Flavivirga spongiicola: one gene and its partner. The protein of the gene in region 1 interacts with the protein of each later gene in a pairwise test. Links are inferred from orthologs where the notes say so. Each region holds a gene or a part of one and is shown on either strand. Other genes may lie near its edges.

Region 1 (9,183 bases):
TCTTTACAACATCGTTTCTTTGTGACCTTTTCTAAAGCACACTCATAAACTTCCATAGAACACTTATCTACTTCAGAAAAAATAGAAATATCTACTAAAACATCACCGCAAAAATGTTTTTCAATAGCAAAGGATACTGTTGAAAACAGAACGAGCAATGCCAGAAGCATTGAAAAACTTTTATGTAATATTTTTTTTATCACATAACAAAAATACAAAAAATTGAAATTGAAAGTATTTTTTTATTAAATGATTAACACTAAACTTGTCTTGACTTTTTTATTTACCCCTAATTAAACAAAAAAATCATGCTTTCCTGTCTACTGGCTGGTAGGTGTTTCTGGACAAAATCTTTTATGTAATGCATCACTACAAGATAATAGCACTTATTAAACCTCAAAATGAGTTCACTTAACCTCTAAGTCTGTGATAATAAAAAGCAGGTAATAATAAGATTAAAATAATAGGTTGTATTAAAAAACGGCGTACATTAAAAAACATATAATAATCTTCCTGTCTCGGATTAACAACGAAGTATAAATAGATTAACAACAAAACAATATAAGCCAACGCATAGATGATTATTGAAAATTTAATGATGCCTTTATCTTTAAAAAACACATATAAAATACCTAATGAAATAATACTGTTTAGCAAATATCGTAATGAGGTGAAACTTACTAATTTTAAAACTTCTCGTCTTGGACTATCAATATACAGGTAGTCATTCTGAAAAAACACTAAATAAGGGTCGTAAAATAATTCATTTTCGAAAACTCGAATTAAAACCAGCAATCCGAACAATACAAATAACACTATGTATTTAATTAATTTAGACATTTTTCTTTTTTAGTTTAGAAAAACGATTCACCCAAAAAATCCACAATAAAAACATAATTCCATAAATAATTGCAGGAAAAACAACCGTATGTAATATTTCCTTATGCTCAGGATAATGGTATAACGCTATGGTTAATATGACAATACGCAGTAAATTGACCGTATAAATTAAGACACTCCCGGAAAGTATATAAAAAAATGTAGTTTTCAATTTTCCTGAAAAAGCCATAATAAATGATATGAATAAAATAACAACGCTTATAGAGTTACACCCTTCAATAACACGTGCTAAATACTCGTTATCTACAATAACTTTCATAGAGGGTTCATCTGGGTGCGGCAACACCTGAGCATGATATCCAAACGTGTTTAATAACGATTCACTTTGTTTAGCCACCAAATGTGTCATATAATCAGGATAAAATTTCGAACCTTCGGAAACATCTAAATACATCTTATACACCACAGAAAAAGATATATAAACCAATAAAAAAGTAAGGATAAACTTTATAACCGACTTGTATTTTATAAAGAGTGTTTTCATGTGTTCATAATTGTTTATTTTTATCGGTCACATGTTGCTTCCATTGTAATTCTTTAATTGGGTATCGACTGTTCGTTATGAAAGTTTCATCTAGTGGCAAAAATGGTTTTCATCGGTTATACCAATTGAATTTCAAAAAATCACTTCTGGTTTGTTAAATTAAAAATATGCAAAACTGGATATCGAAATTACATCTTTTTAAATACTTTTACCAAAACTTTTGAATTTATGATTTTTAAAGACCTAAAACCACAAGTAGAAACTATTGTTTCGCATACAGAAAAAACAGTAGATGAGCGTCTTTTAAACATTTGTGAACTACTTGAAACCCATATAGCATATTACAACTGGGTTGGTTTTTATTTTAGAAATGGTGATAAAGAAGAATTACATTTAGGCCCTTATGTGGGAGCACCTACAGACCATAAAGTGATTCCCTTTGGGAAAGGCATTTGCGGACAAGTGGCTGTTAGCAATGAAAACTTTGTAGTACCAGATGTAGCTGCACAGGATAACTATATAGCTTGTAGTATTACTGTTAAAGCTGAAATTGTTATTCCAATTTTTGTAAATGAGAAAAACATAGGTCAAATTGATATTGATTCTAATACGCCTGATCCATTTACTGAAGCTGACGAACGTTTTTTAGAGTTTGTTTGTTCTCAAGTAGCAAAATTATTTTAAGTTCAAGATTCTAAATTCTGAGTTTAAAATTCGAGAAACATGAAACTTTGAATTTCAAACTTTAAACTTTGGGCTCTTAATGTTAACAACTTCTCTTTTTAGTTGAAAAATCACTTCCTTTTTTAAAAATTCTAAGCTTATTTTTTAAAGTAAATAAGTACTTTTGCAATTATTTAAATTTTTCAGCTTAAAACCCTGATAAACAACAACAATCTCATTCCCGAAACAGGAATTAAAAACATAACACGACACTAATGAGCAACGAGAAAACCATTAAATCTGCATTAATCTCAGTATTTAGTAAAGACGGATTAGAACCTATTGTAAAAAAATTAAACGAACAAGGTGTTACCATATACTCTACTGGTGGTACTCAAAAATTTATAAACGATTTAGGTGTAGATGTGGTTCCTGTTGAAGAGATAACTTCTTATCCTTCTATTCTTGGTGGCCGTGTAAAAACGTTACACCCTAAAGTTTTTGGTGGTATTTTAAACAGACAAAATCATGACGGTGATGTCGCAGAATTAGCAGCATTTGAAATTCCTCAAATTGATGTGGTTATTGTTGATTTATATCCATTTGAAAAAACAGTGGCTTCGGGTGCTAGCGAACAAGATATTATTGAAAAAATTGATATTGGTGGCATTTCGTTAATTCGCGCTGCTGCTAAAAACTATGCGGATGTTATTTGTGTATCATCAGTAGATGATTATGCTGAATTTTTAGATCTGATTTCTGAAAATAATGGCGCTATTTCAGAAGAAAACAGAAAGCGTTTTGCAGGCAAAGCCTTTAATATATCTTCACATTACGACACGGCTATTTTTAACTATTTTAATAAAAACCATGATGAAGCTGCTTTAAAGATTAGCGAAACTAAAGGAAAAGTATTGCGCTACGGAGAAAACCCTCACCAAAGAGGTTTTTTCTTTGGAAACTTTGATGAGCTATTCACGAAACTTCATGGTAAAGAATTAAGTTATAACAACCTTTTAGATGTTGATGCTGCTGTAAATTTAATGACTGAATTTAAAAACGACGCACCAACTTTTGCCATTTTAAAACATAATAACGCTTGTGGTTTAGCACAACGCGACACACTACACCAAGCTTATATTGATGCTTTAGCAGGAGACCCTGTGTCTGCTTTTGGAGGTGTTTTAATTAGTAATACTGAAATTGATGTCGCTACAGCAGAAGAAATTCATAAGCTATTCTGTGAAGTTGTTATTGCGCCTTCTTTTTCGGCAGAAGCTCTAACAATTCTTCAAGGCAAAAAGAATCGTATTATACTAGTGCTTCACGATATAGAATTACCAAATATGAATGTTAGAAGTTGTTTAAATGGCGTGTTGCTTCAAGACAGAAACAATATTACTGATACTATTGAAGGTCTAACAAATGTTACAAACCCGACTCCTAACGATAGCGAACTGGAAGATTTAATATTTGCTTCAAAAATTTGTAAACACACAAAATCTAACACCATTGTATTAGCAAAAAACAAGCAGTTATGTGCCAGCGGTACGGGGCAAACAAGTCGCGTTGATGCTCTGGAACAAGCCATCCATAAAGCAAATTCGTTTAATTTTGACTTGAAAGGTGCTGCTATGGCGAGTGATGCTTTTTTTCCTTTCCCGGACTGTGTTGAGATTGCAAAAAATGCCGGTGTAACTGCTGTTATTCAACCAGGTGGCTCTATAAAAGATCAATTAAGCATTGATTATTGTAATGAAAATAATTTAGCCATGGTTTTCACTGGCACACGTCATTTTAAACATTAATTGGCAAAAGAAATATATTGTTTTTAGTCATCTAAAAATCAACAAAAAACGTATAATTAAATTATAGTATTTTTTAATAAAATTTGAACAGGCTTAAAACCCATATATTTATTAACTTTTATTACATTTACGGGATTCGTTTTTTAAACCACTTAAATTATTAATAGCGCATGGGCTTTTTTGACTTCCTAACCGAAGAAATTGCAATAGATTTAGGAACTGCAAACACACTTATTATTCATAACGACAAAGTAGTTGTTGATTCACCTTCCATTGTTGCACGAGATAGAATTTCTGGTAAAATTATTGCCGTTGGTAAAGAAGCCAGTTTAATGCAGGGAAAAACGCATGAAAACATAAAAACTATTCGCCCTTTAAAAGATGGTGTAATTGCAGATTTTGATGCGTCTGAACAAATGATAAGTATGTTCATTAAAAACATACCTGCTTTAAAAAAGAAGTTTTTTACACCTGCGCTTCGTATGGTTATATGTATTCCATCAGGGATTACAGAAGTAGAAATGCGTGCTGTAAAAGAAAGTGCAGAACGTGTCAATGGTAAAGAGGTCTATTTAATACATGAACCAATGGCAGCAGCTATTGGTATTGGTGTAGATATTATGCAACCTAAAGGAAATATGGTTGTGGATATAGGTGGTGGTACCACAGAAATTGCTGTTATAGCTCTTGGAGGTATCGTCTGTGACAAATCTGTTAAAATTGCAGGTGATGTTTTCACCAATGATATTGTTTACTATATGCGTACACAACACAACTTATATGTTGGAGAGCGTACTGCAGAAAAAATAAAAATACAAATAGGTGCCGCAACTGAAGATTTAGAATTGCCACCGGAAGATATGAGTGTTCAAGGACGCGATTTATTAACTGGTAAACCTAAACAAGTATCTATTTCGCATAGAGAAATTGCTAAAGCTCTGGATAAATCTATCTTAAGAATTGAGGATGCTGTTATGGAAACTTTATCTCAAACGCCTCCAGAATTAGCTGCAGACATATACAACACTGGTATTTATTTAGCCGGTGGTGGCTCGATGTTACGAGGTTTAGATAAGCGTTTATCTCAAAAAACAGACCTTCCGGTTTACATAGCCGAAGACCCACTACGTGCAGTCGTTAGAGGTACTGGTATTACACTTAAAAATTTACCTAAATACAAAAGTGTATTGATAAAATAGCATACCATGCAACAGATTATTAATTTTATAATAAGGAACAAAAACTTTTTGTTGTTCTTGTTGCTGTTTTCTATTTCAATTTTATTTACGATTCAATCGCATTCTTACCATAAGAGTAAGTTTATTAATTCAGCTAATTTTTTAACAGGAAGTATCTACAATTCTGCAAATAATATTAGTGAGTATTTTAGTTTAAAATCTCAAAACAAACTTTTATCTGAAGAAAACAAGCACTTAAAATCTCTTCTGTATAATTCGAAAAGTATTATGGAAAAAGAGCATTTAGATAGCCTTAATACACCTTACTATTTTTCCAATGCTCAGGTTATTAAAAACAATTATTCTGCAACAGATAATATAATCCTAATTAATAAAGGGGAAAACGACAGTATAAAACAAGATTTTGGTGTGGTAACAACTCAAGGTATTATAGGCATTGTTGACGAAACAAGCGGCAATTTTGCAACCGTGATATCTATTTTAAATACGACAAGTTCTATAAGTGCTCAACTAAAAAAAACAAATCACTTCGGCACCTTAGAATGGGATGCTAAAAATCCTGCTATCGTTCAACTTACAGACATCCCTAAAATAGCTAATGTTTTAGTTGGAGATACCATCGTTACTTCCGGACGTTCTTCTATATTCCCTAAAGACATAAATATAGGTCTCATCGAAAATTACAAACTTGATGCTGCCGAAAATTATTATGAGATTAATGTGAGACTTTTTAACGATATGACCGATCTGGAGCATGTTTATATCATAGAAAACACTAATAAACCTGAGATTACTAATTTACTAAATGAATAATTTACTTTCTGTAAATAGCGTCCGTTTTGTTGTATTAATATTAATACAGGCTTTATTATTTAATAACATTAACTTTTTGGGTTATATAAACCCTTATCCATACATTTTATTTATTGCTTTTTTTCCAGTAAAAAGTAACCGTGTTATGATCATTTTATCAGGCTTCCTGTTAGGGTTAATTACTGATATGTTTTTAGATTCTGGAGGCATTCATGCAGCAGCTTGTGTATTTATTGCCTATGTAAGACCTGTTATATTGAAATTTTCTTTTGGAACGATGTACGAACACCATCATATAAGATTCGGTGCTGTAGACTTTGGTTCTAAACTTACTTATATTATAGTACTTGTTATATTACACCATAGTATTTTGTTTTCATTAGAAATATTTAACTTATCGAAAATAATTTTAATACTTAAAAAAACGTTATTCTCAAGTATATTTACTATTTTATTAAGTACTATAATAACTATTATTTTTAGTCGAAATCCCAAATGAGACAACTCTTACTTTTCGTTTCTATAATACTTGTAGGTCTTTTATTTATATTCAGACTCTTTTACCTTCAGGTATATACTTCAAATGAGCATAATTTATTTGATGATAATGCTATTAGAAAAGTATATGATTATCCCAAGCGAGGGTTTATTTACGATAGAAATAACCAACTTTTAGTAGCCAATCAACCATCGTATGATGTTATGGTTATTCCACGTGAAGTAGAACCATTGGATACTCTTGAGTTTTGTTCATTATTAAAAATTGATAAAGAACAGTTTATAAAAACTTATAATAGAGCAAGACGCTACTCTCCCAGATTACCTTCCGTTTTTGTATCTCATTTATCAAAAGAAGATTATGCCGCTTTGCAGGAAAAAATGCGAAAGTTTGAAGGATTTTATATTCAAAAAAGATCACTCAGACATTACCAAACTACTATTGGTGCTAATGTTTTAGGGGATATAGGAGAGGTAAACACCAGCGATTTAAAAAAAGATTCCTATTACAGAATGGGAGATTTAAAGGGAAAACAAGGGGTTGAAGCATCTTACGAAGACATACTTCGGGGTGTAAAAGGCATTAAGTTTATCCAAAAAGATAGATTTAATAGAAATATTGGTCCCTATAAAGAAGGTACGTTTGATACCATCCCAGAACAAGGAAAAGATATTACGATTACTATTGATGCAAAACTGCAAGAATACGGCGAACTACTCATGCAAAATAAACGTGGTGGCGTTATTGCTATTGAACCAGCTTCGGGAGAAATATTAGCTATGATAGCAGCTCCGACCTACGACCCTAATCTTTTAGTAGGAAGAGAACGCTCTAAAAATTTCACTACACTTTTCAATGATTCTATAGCAAAACCTTTATTTAATAGAAGTTTACAAGGTGTTTACGAACCCGGTTCACCTTTTAAATTAATGAATGCCTTAATTGGTTTACAGGAAGGCGTTATAACGCCTCATGAAACTGTTACCTGTTATGCCGGATATAAATATGGTAATCGTTTTATGAAATGCCACTGCTATATTGGTAAGCGTAATAATTTGATTTCAGGAATACAAGAATCTTGCAATGCTTATTTTGCAACTACTTATAGAAAAATTTTAGATAAAAGCGGTAATTCTTCAACAGGCATTGACATCTGGAGCAAGCATGCTAAAAGTTTTGGTTTAGGTAATTTTTTAAACAATGATCTATATGTTGGACAAAAAGGTAGAATTCCAGACAGAAACTACTACAAACATATATATCCTAAAACTTTTTATTCAACTTACACCATATCCAATGCTATCGGACAAGGTGAAGTAGCCACCACCCCCATTCAGTTGGCCAATATGATTGCTGCCATAGCGAATAGAGGCTATTACTACACGCCACATATTATTAAATCTATTGAAGGCAAAACACTACCCGAACAGTTTACAAAAACTAGGTATACAACCATTGATAAAACCCATTTTGAACCAGTAATAGAAGGCATGCTACAAGTTTATAAAAAAGGGACTGCCGCATTTTTACAAGTAAAAGATATAGACATCTGTGGCAAAACTGGAACTGTAGAGAATTTTGCTATTATAGATAGTTTAAAAACACAACTTACAGATCATTCTATTTTCGTTGCTTTTGCGCCTAAAAATGATCCTAAAATAGCTATTGCTGTTTTTGTTGAAAATGGTTATTGGGGAAGCCGGTTCGCAGGTAAAATAGCTAGCTTAATGATTGAAAAACATATTAAAGGCGCCATTACCAGAAAAGATCTTGAAGAGTGGATTTTAAGACATAGTTTAGAAAACGAATACGCTAAACCATATTCTGGAGAACCTTTTAGAATAAATGAATATACTAAGTTACAGCTTGTTGACGACTCTGAATATAAACGACTTAAGCGGCGATTAAAAACTTCACAAAACCTATAAATGAATGGTTAGGGAAACTAACAAACATTATAAATTTGATTGGATTACCATTATCCTCTTTTTGTTACTGGTCGGATTTGGTTGGTTAAATATACTATCGGCTTCTCATACAGGAGGTGATATAGACTATTTTACTTTCTCACAACCTTATGGCAAGCAATCCATATTTATACTACTCACTTTTTGTATCATTATAGTTATTTTAGGTATTGAAGCCAAATTTTATGAGCGCTTTTCAAGTATTATATATATAGTATCTATGCTATCCCTTATTGGGCTTTTTATCTTCGGAAAAAATGTAAACGGTGCTACATCATGGTATGCCATTGGCTCTATGACACTTCAACCTAGCGAATTTGCGAAAACAGCCACTGCACTCGCTGTAGCAAAACAGATCAGTGATTTAAATACGAACATTAACAGTTTTAAAGATCAAATTCAAACCTTTATAATTATTATTATTCCGGCTCTTTTGGTTTTATTACAAAATGACACTGGCAGTACCATTGTTTATGGTGCTTTCTTTTTTGTTTTGTATAGAGAAGGATTACCAAAGTATTACCTCTCTATAGGCGTGTCCGTTATCATACTATCCGTTTTGGCTTTAAAATTTGGCCCTTTAACAACCTCAGTAATTGCTTCTATTTTTATTTTAGGTTATTATTTTTTAAACAGAAAAAAGTTTACATTATTTCAATCTTTATTTATGTTATTACTTTCCATAGGACTGTCTTATGGAATAAAATTGTTTTATGACAGCATTTTAAAACCTCACCAACAAGACAGAATAAGTTTATGGTTGCGGTTAGAAAAAGACCCTGTTAAGCTAGAAGCAATGAAAAAAACTTTTGCCTATAACTTAAACGAATCTGAAAAAGCAATTAGTTCA
Region 2 (9,374 bases), 1.9 Mb from region 1 along the record:
ATAGTCATGCGCAAATTGTATTAACAATTGGCGCAGGTGACATAGGAGAACAAGTAAAACGTATTAAAAAAGAATTCAGCATTGCGGGTTAATTGGAATTACATAAGAATGTTTGTTTTATTGGTGTTAGTAGGATTTTTATTCGCTTTTGCATCACAAAGAAATGGGGTTAGAAAGATATCAGTCCCTCAAGTACAGTTTATTGGGGAAAATAACCTTTTTGTTACAAATGAGACTGTTAGTAAATTGTTAATACAAAAATATGGTGGCGTTAAAAATGTACCCAAAGAAACTTTAGATTTGAATGAGCTAGAGAATGCCCTAAAATCTAATCCAATGATAAAAGCGGCAGAAGTGTATGTTGCTGTAAACGGGACACTTAATGCTGAAATAGAACAAAAAACACCTATAGCACGAGTGAGTACAAATGCGTCTTATTATATTGATGACGAAGGTTCCTACATGCCATTGTCTACCAATTATTCGGCGAGGGTGCCACTAGTTACTGGTTATGTAGAAAAAAATAATTTAAGGAGTATTTATAAAATTGCAAGTAAAATTACTCATGATGAATTCTTAAAAAAGAATGTTATTGAGATTCATCAAAGTATTGATAAAGCTATTTATTTAAAATTAAGACAATGCAACTTTACGGTACAATTAGGCGATGTGGATTTTTTAGATAAGAAGATTAATAATTTAAAAGCATTCTATCAAAAAAAACTAAAAGAGAAAACACTTAATAATTATAGTAAAATCAATTTGCAGTTTGACAATCAAGTAATATGTACCAAAATATAAGCCATGGAGCATAATTTAGCAGTAGGATTAGACATAGGAACCACAAAGATTGTGGCCATGATTGGTCGTAAAAATGAATATGGAAAAGTAGAAATTTTAGGAATAGGTAAATCTAAAAGTTTAGGTGTGCACCGTGGTGTCGTAAATAATATTACGCAAACAATTCAATCTATACAGCAAGCTGTTCAAGAAGCAGAAGTTTCTGCTGAAATGAAAATTGGTGGTGTTACTGTTGGGATTGCCGGACAACATATTAGAAGTTTACAACACAGTGATTATATAACAAGACCCAATTCAGAGCATGTTATAGACGAAGAAGATATTGACAGATTAATAAACCAAGTGCATAAGCTGGTCATGCTTCCCGGAGAAGAAATTATTCATGTATTGCCTCAAGAATATAAAGTAGATGGTCAAGCTGAAATTAAGGAGCCCATAGGGATGTATGGAGGCCGTTTAGAGGCTAATTTTCATGTAGTTGTTGGTCAGGTATCTTCTATTAGAAATATTGGACGTTGTGTGCAAAGTGCTGGTTTAAATTTAGAAGGTATCACATTGGAGCCATTAGCTTCTGCAAATGCAGTTTTAAGTCAAGAAGAAAAAGAAGCTGGTGTCGCCCTTATTGATATTGGGGGAGGAACAACAGATCTAGCCATTTTTAGAGATGGTATCATTCGTCATACTGCAGTGATTCCTTTTGGAGGTAATGTGATTACGGAAGATATAAAAGAAGGTTGCTCTATTATTGAAAAGCAAGCTGAATTATTAAAGATAAAATTTGGTTCTGCGTGGCCAGGAGAAAATAAGGATAATGAAATAGTATCTATACCAGGTTTAAGAGGTAGAGAGCCCAAAGAAATTACATTAAAGAATCTCTCAAAAATAATTCATGCACGTGTTGTCGAAATTGTAGAACAAGTATATGTTGAAATTAAAAATTACGGGCACGAAGAACAAAAGAAAAAGTTAATTGCAGGTATCGTCTTAACGGGCGGTGGTAGTCAGTTAAAACATTTAAAACAATTAGTAGAGTATATAACAGGAATGGATACTAGAATAGGGTATCCCAATGAACATTTAGCGGGAGATAGTGATGATGATATTACAAGTCCGTTGTATGCAACAGCAGTAGGACTGGTTTTAGATGGTTTAAAACGTCAAGAAAGAAAGAAGTTAGAACAAAATGAGGTGGATCTTGAAAATGAAGAAGAAAACCCAATTGAAGAAACTAAAGAGCAACCAGTAAAGGAACGTCGTTCCTTTTTAGATAAGTTAACCGAACGTGTTAAAGATTTTTTAGATAACGCGGAGTAAGAAGCATAATAAAATTGTCAATAGATAATTTTAGTGAAGTTGCCAGATGGCACAGAGACGATATAATCCATTGAATTAAAAAATAAAGTATAAAACCCTCAATAAATAGAATTTATGAGCAGCAAAGAAGAATTCGAAAGCATTGCATTTGATTTGCCTAAAAATCAGTCAAATGTTATTAAAGTTATTGGTGTTGGAGGAGGAGGCAGCAACGCCATTAATCACATGTTCCAACAAGGTATTAAAGGTGTTGATTTTTACATCTGTAATACCGATGCACAAGCACTTCAAAATAGTGGTGTCCCAAACAAAATCCAATTAGGACTCAACCTAACAGAAGGATTAGGTGCAGGGGCAAATCCAGATATAGGAGAACAATCGGCCGTTGAGAGTTTTGATGATATTTCTCAAATGTTGGATTCCAATACTAAAATGGTGTTTATAACTGCTGGCATGGGTGGTGGTACAGGAACAGGAGCTGCTCCCATTATTGCTAAAATGGCTAAAGAATTAGACATTTTAACAGTAGGTATAGTCACTATGCCATTTCAATTTGAAGGGAGAATGCGTATTGAACAATCTCAAAAGGGGATTGAAAAGTTAAGAGATGTTGTAGATTCTTTAATTGTAATAAATAACAATAAACTTCGTGAGGTTTATGGAAATCTTGGTTTTAAAGCAGGATTCTCTAAAGCAGATGAAGTGTTATCAACCGCTGCTCGTGGTATAGCTGAAGTTATTACACACCACTACACACAAAATATTGATTTACGTGATGCTAAAACAGTATTGAGTAATAGTGGAACTGCTATTATGGGATCTGCTTTGGCTTCAGGTCAAAATCGTGCTCAAGATGCTATTCGAAAAGCTTTAGATTCTCCATTACTAAACGATAATAAAATTACAGGTGCCAAAAATGTATTGTTATTGATCGTTTCGGGCTCTCACGAAATTACTATCGATGAAATAGGGGAAATCAATGATCATATTCAAACTGAAGCCGGTCATGGTGCAAATATTATTATGGGTGTTGGAGAAGATGAAGCGTTAGAAGAATCAATAGCAGTAACTATTATTGCTACTGGTTTTAATCTTGAACAACAAGACGAAATTTCTAATACCGAAACTAAAAAAGTAGTGCACTCGCTTAGCGAAGATCAAGATTTAAATCCAAAAGAAAAAGAACCCGTAATTATTGCTCCGGTAATCGAACTGGAAGAGAAGAAGGAAGTGCCAATTGTTCGTCATACTTTAGATTTAGAAACTGAAGAAGAGGAAAATATTAATTTTGAAAAACGTTCAATTAATAAACAAAAACCAGTTGAGCCAACTGAAAATATAGATTTAATACCAACATCAGAAATTATTAAAAATATCAATGTAGTATATGATGAGGTTGCGGCTAATATTGAAGAAGATGAAGATTTTATTATTAAGCCAGTTACAAGGATGTCTGATGATGTTGAAGATATTACTGATGTAGAAATTATTTCAGATTATATTGAAGAAGAGCAACAAATTACTTTGACCTTTGATTTGCCACTTTCGTCAAATAATGAAGAAACTGAAGAAGATGAAGACGTTATTTCTCATCAGTTAATGGATGATGACATAAAAAAAATACCAGTAAATGATTATGTAGAACTTATTCCGGTTACAGAAACTAATGAAGATGGAGATATTCGTTATGCGCTGGATGATTATGTTGAGCTTGAGTCTTCAATGAATAAAAAGCAACCTGCATCTAATGAAGTTGTGGAAGAAGTGGATAACGATATGGTGTTTGAAAAAAAGATCACGCATGAGGAGTCTACTTTAAAGGAAGAAGCTACTGAAGAAATAGACCCTATGAATAGCCCTATTTCTGAGCTGCTTAAGGAGCGCGCAGAAGAACGCAGACTCAAAATGAAGGACTTTAATTATAAATTCAACAATGCAAAAATCGATGATATAGAAAAGGTGCCTGCATATAAACGTCAAGGTGTTAACTTAGATGAAGCTAAGCATTCTTCAGAAACAGATATGTCTAGAACCAGTATTGGGACAGATGATAATGATGATATACAATTAAGAAGCAATAATTCGTTTTTACACGATAACGTAGATTAATATCAATTTGAGTATAAAATGTCGCATGTCGTCTCGTTTACCCAATCAAGTTGAGCACAGGCTTTTAAAACCTAAATGCCTTGTTCATAAATTCCGTAGTAATGCTATGCAATCTAATCACAGCGTTTTTAGATTTTAAAATAACATTGTCTTTAATACCACATTTTATAATCAAATTGGTATAAACAGTACACTGGCCTTACTTTGTTATGAACCCGAAAAGTTTCCCTCAGCTTTTCGGGTTTTTTAATCAATTGAAAGTTTGTCATTCCCTCGAAGGAGAGAATCTTTTTTTTCTTCGTACTTCCCACTTCCTCCTTCCAACTTTTTTATATCTTCGCACTTAAATAGAATTATAATGAGTTTACAACAAGATGTCATGTCAGCTTTAAAAGAAGCCATGAAAGCTAAAGATCAAACAGCTTTAACGGCTTTACGTGCCGTGAAATCTGCAATTTTGTTAGCACAAACTGAAAGCGGTGCAAAGGAAGATTTAACGGAAGAACAAGAGCTTAAAATACTTCAAAAACAAGTAAAACAGCGAAGAGATAGCGCTGCTATTTATATAGAACAAGGACGCGAAGATTTAGCCGCTCCAGAATTAGCAGAAGCAGAGGTTATTGCACAATTTTTACCAGAAGCTTTAACAGATGAAGAAATTGAGAAAGTAGTTGTTATGACTATTGATCGAATTGGAGCAGAAGGCATGAAAGATATGGGTAAGGTCATGGGTATGGTTAGTAAAGAATTAGCTGGACAAGCGGACGGTAAAACAATTTCTAATATTGTACGACAAAAATTAAGTTAACAATTATAAGATTCCTGCTAGAGTTTATCTTGAGCGAAGTCGAAAGACGGGAATGTAATGGCTGCGTAGTTCAACTGGATAGAATATCAGATTTCGGCTCTGAGGGTTGGGGGTTCGAATCCCTTCGCGGTCACTGAAACTAAATGTTTTTTAGTAGCAAAACCATGTAATTCTTATGAATTGCATGGTTTTCAGGTTTTTAGGAGTACATTAAATATGATAGCAATTGGTCCTGTTGCATCTGTAATATTTTGGATCTATTTTTAGATGATAATAAAAAACTTTAAAAATGTAAGTGCCTGAAAAGCAGTATGATTTTTTTTATTGTCATGGTCAAAATTTATCCTACTTTGAAGATCGGAGTTTTTATATTGACTGTGTTGTTTAGGGTATTATCAGTTGCCTATATTTTTCTTTAAAAGCTGCTCCAAAATTATTCGAGCTTAAAAAAATTGTTGCTAAAATCTATGTCACTATAATAATAGAAAGAAAAGTAAGAGGCGATATGAAAGTATTATGAGAGAAGTTTAGTAAAAAAAATAAAATATTGGAAAAAGCAAATACAAATTTAGATTATACTATATTAAATAGAATCCGTTAGTCTAAATCGCTAGTAAATAATAACAAAATATCTTGATTTTAAGCAAAACGTTAAGTACATTTCGATAACAGATTACAAAAGACTACCATAAACAAAAGATATTAATAAAATTTACTTAATATTGTTTTGTAATAAATGCTACAATTAAAACTTTTTTATATTCTCTTTAATGATATTAAGGTCTTATAGCGATAAAGAACTTCTTGAGCAGATTGCACTTGGTAATTCAAAGGCATTTAAGGAACTACATGAAATGTACGCTAGTAAAATGTTTTTGTACGCTTTTAATGTTATAAAAAACAAAGAAGCCTGTGAAGACATCATCCAAAATATCTTTATTGATTTTTGGTCAAAACGAAAAGAGGCGAAAATAATTAATATCAAAGCCTATTTATTTAGAGCAGTAAAATACCAGATATTTAATTATTTTAGAGATCAAAAGTTTACAAAAGAAGATATTACAAGACTGAATATTGTTGATTTATCGGTTAATACTTCCAAAAAAATGGAGTACGATGAACTTAAAAAAGCTATACATGATTCAGTTAATAAATTGCCTAAACGCTGTAAAGAGATTTTCGAATTAAGTAGATATCAATATAAATCGAATAAAGAAATCTCTGAAGATTTAAAAATCTCAATGCAAGCCGTTAAAAATCAAATCTCAAAAGCATTAAAATTTATAAAGAAAGACCTTCAAGATGAAGAACACCTTTTTTATTTCATTTGTATCTCATCAAATCAAGACCATTTTATTTAATAAACGTGCTATTTGTTATTTGATATAGTATAGGTCTATAATATGAAAATATTCAAAATTCACTAGTTCACATTAAAAAGGATAAGTACAGGGTTTTATGTGCTTTGATGTTTTTTTTATAAAAAAACTGTTTTTAACGTGTACCAAGTAGTAAGTTTTGTTACTTACTATTATCTACCCAAAATTTATTAAAACGTTTATTACAAAAAATAATGAATATAAAACAAGCAAAAAAGCTTTTTACTAAATACATTAATGATGAATGTTCTATTGAAGAAATTCAGTTATTAGAAGCATTTTTAGATTCCTATCAAGATAAAAATAATATTTGGACTGAGTTAAAAATGGGAAAAGAAAACGTGTTCAAAATAGAATCATGGTCAAGAATAGAATCTCAAATTAATAAAGCCCAGAAGAAAAAAGGAAACCTGTTCAGACCTTATTTAAAATATGTAGCAGCGGCAGTTCTTATAGGTATCCTAGCTACCAGCTATTTTATTAGAGATAAATTTGTAAATAATGATATAGAAAACACAACTCCAACAATAGTAAATACTAATATTATAGTACCTGGTACAGACAAGGCTACACTTACCTTAGAAGATGGTTCTCAAGTAGCTTTAGGGAAAGGTTCATCTTTTCAAACACAAAATGCCAGCAGTAATGGAGAGGAAATTATTTATGAAGTAGCGAAACAAAATGCAAAAGAGGTTGTATATAATTATCTAACCATTCCACGAGGTGGTCAGTTTTTTGTAAAACTATCGGATGGTACTAAGGTGTGGCTTAATTCAGAATCGCAATTAAAATTCCCCGTGAGTTTTATTGATGGAGAAACTCGTAATGTTGAATTAGTATATGGAGAAGCATATTTTGATGTGTCATCTAGTTCAGAACACAAAGGGTCAAAATTCAAAGTATTTAACCAATCTCAAGAAATAGAAGTATTCGGAACCGAGTTCAATATAAAAGCATATAAAGATGAGACTAATGTCTATACCACTTTAGTTGAAGGGAAAATAGAAGTTAACACATCAATAGATAAACAATTATTGGTTCCAAATCAGCAGTCAAACGTTGATGTTATAAATAATAAATTATCAGTAGCAGTAGTAGATATAAACACTGAGATTTCTTGGAAAAACGGTGTTTTCATTTTTAAAGAAAAACCATTAAAAAATATAATGAAAGTAATATCTAGATGGTATGATATAGATGTGGTTTTTGTAAATAAAGAACTTGAAGATATTAGATTTAAAGGAGTCTTAGGAAAAGATCAAAACATTGAAGAAATTTTATCAGCAATAAAAACTTTAAGTATAATTAAAGACTATAAAATTAAAGACAAGACAATAATTTTAAAGTAGGACGGAAAGGTTACAGATTGAAAATGTCTTAACATTTTTTATGAAATGGCCAACTTGCACAATGCATGAACTATAGAAAATAAAGTTTAATAATAAACACCAAGAACTATATGAAATAACAACAACTCTAAAAAAAAAGTAAAGGGAACAGAGTTTAGACCGTGGAAAGTATTAGACTTTATCCCCTTTGTAGTCACTAATTAATTAAATGTTTAACTAACTAATAACAAAACAAATTTATGGAAATTAAATTAAAAAATAAATCTCTCTATTTTAGAAAGAAACTACTACTAATTATTATGAGAACCTTTGTTTTCTTATGCTGTATAACAGCCTTTGGCTTTACGCCAAGTGACGTGTTATCACAAAACACTAAAATAAAAATAGATATAGATAATACTTTAACAGTAGATGAAGTCTTTGATCTAATTATGGAACAAACAGACTATAAATTCATTTATCAAGAAGGGATATTTAAAGATTTCCCAAGAGTAAAAGTAAAAAAGGGAATCGTATCAGCAAATAAATTATTACAAAAGAGTTTGTCAAGTGGCAATTTCAATGTTGTACTTTCTTCTAATAATACAGTTGTTGTAAAAGAAAGAAGAAAGCAAAGCATCATTAAGGAGCAAGGCATTCAAGTATCGGGTGTTGTTATTGATGGTAATGGGCAACCACTTCCAGGAGCTAATATTCTTGAAAAAGGAACAAAAAATGGTACGCAATCCAATTTTGACGGTAATTTTTCTTTAAAAATAACGAATGACAATGCTATACTTGTAGTGTCTTATTTAGGTTTTGAAAGACAAGAGGTTACTATTGGTAATCAAACCAACATAACTGTAGTCTTGAAAGAAGATGCTGCAAGTTTGGATGAGGTTGTCGTTGTTGGGTACGGAACTGTTAAAAAAAGTGATCTTACAGGAGCTGTAGGAACTATTAAAGAAGAAGAAATACAAAAACAGCAGGTAACTAGAATAGACCAAGCATTACAAGGTAGGCTTTCGGGAGTTCAAGTATCTTCAATAGGAGGAGCACCAGGATCAGGCACTACGATTAGAATACGTGGAGGAAATTCTATTAACGCGGGCAACGAACCTCTATATGTTGTAGATGGGTTTATTGGCGGAGGAGACTTAAACACCATAAACCCTGCAGATATTAAATCTATCGAAGTTCTAAAAGATGCTAGTTCTACAGCCATTTATGGTTCTAGGGGATCCAACGGGGTGGTATTGATTACCACTAAAAGAGGAAAACTAAATTCTGTGCCTCAAGTGACTTATGATACCAACATAACAATTAGTAACCCTGTAAAAAAATTGGATTTACTTAGTGGTAGAGAATATGCAGAATTTAGAAATGAATATGCTATTTATAATGGGGTAGATCCTGCAAATGTTCCATTTTCTGATCTCAACGATATTGCAGATACTAATTGGCAAGACATAATGTTTACAACTGGAGTTGTTCATAACAATAATCTAAGTGTCACCAATGGAACAGAGACTTCTAATTATTATCTAGGCTTAAATTATTTGAATGACGAAGGGATTATAATTGGCTCTGGATTTAAAAGGTATCAATTACGATTTAATATTGATCAACACTTAG

What was found.
Region 2: the proteins of Q4Q47_RS05205 (region 1) and ftsA interact in binary tests that used the Escherichia coli proteins (3 or more experiments, as listed by UniProt). The link is inferred for Flavivirga spongiicola from one-to-one orthologs.

The regions. Positions count from the first base shown.
Region 1 is NZ_JAUOEO010000001.1:1,367,898-1,377,080, forward strand. What follows is about bases 3,272-6,039. They hold Q4Q47_RS05205 (rod shape-determining protein), read left to right. Parts: upstream 3,272-4,025; coding sequence 4,026-5,054; downstream 5,055-6,039. Other genes in these bases: purH (bifunctional phosphoribosylaminoimidazolecarboxamide formyltransferase/IMP cyclohydrolase), read left to right, coding at 3,272-3,855; mreC (rod shape-determining protein MreC), read left to right, coding at 5,061-5,867; mreD (rod shape-determining protein MreD), read left to right, coding at 5,860-6,039. Outside these bases: Q4Q47_RS05180 (HYC_CC_PP family protein), read right to left, coding at 1-203; Q4Q47_RS05185 (exosortase F system-associated membrane protein), read right to left, coding at 412-840; exosortase family protein XrtF, read right to left, coding at 833-1,384; Q4Q47_RS05195 (GAF domain-containing protein), read left to right, coding at 1,613-2,068; more of purH, read left to right, coding at 2,323-3,271; more of mreD, read left to right, coding at 6,040-6,366; mrdA (penicillin-binding protein 2), read left to right, coding at 6,363-8,294; rod shape-determining protein RodA, read left to right, coding at 8,299-9,183. UniProt on the Escherichia coli protein: Forms membrane-associated dynamic filaments that are essential for cell shape determination. Acts by regulating cell wall synthesis and cell elongation, and thus cell shape.
Region 2 is NZ_JAUOEO010000001.1:3,249,438-3,258,811, forward strand. Bases 1-2,959 are described here. They hold ftsA (cell division protein FtsA), read left to right. Parts: upstream 1-804; coding sequence 805-2,115; downstream 2,116-2,959. Other genes in these bases: murC (UDP-N-acetylmuramate--L-alanine ligase), read left to right, coding at 1-92; Q4Q47_RS13040 (cell division protein FtsQ/DivIB), read left to right, coding at 109-801; ftsZ (cell division protein FtsZ), read left to right, coding at 2,230-2,959. In the rest of the region: more of ftsZ, read left to right, coding at 2,960-4,224; Q4Q47_RS13055 (GatB/YqeY domain-containing protein), read left to right, coding at 4,583-5,032; Q4Q47_RS13065 (RNA polymerase sigma-70 factor), read left to right, coding at 5,803-6,393; Q4Q47_RS13070 (FecR family protein), read left to right, coding at 6,606-7,760; Q4Q47_RS13075 (SusC/RagA family TonB-linked outer membrane protein), read left to right, coding at 8,000-9,374. UniProt on the Escherichia coli protein: Essential cell division protein that assists in the assembly of the Z ring. May serve as the principal membrane anchor for the Z ring.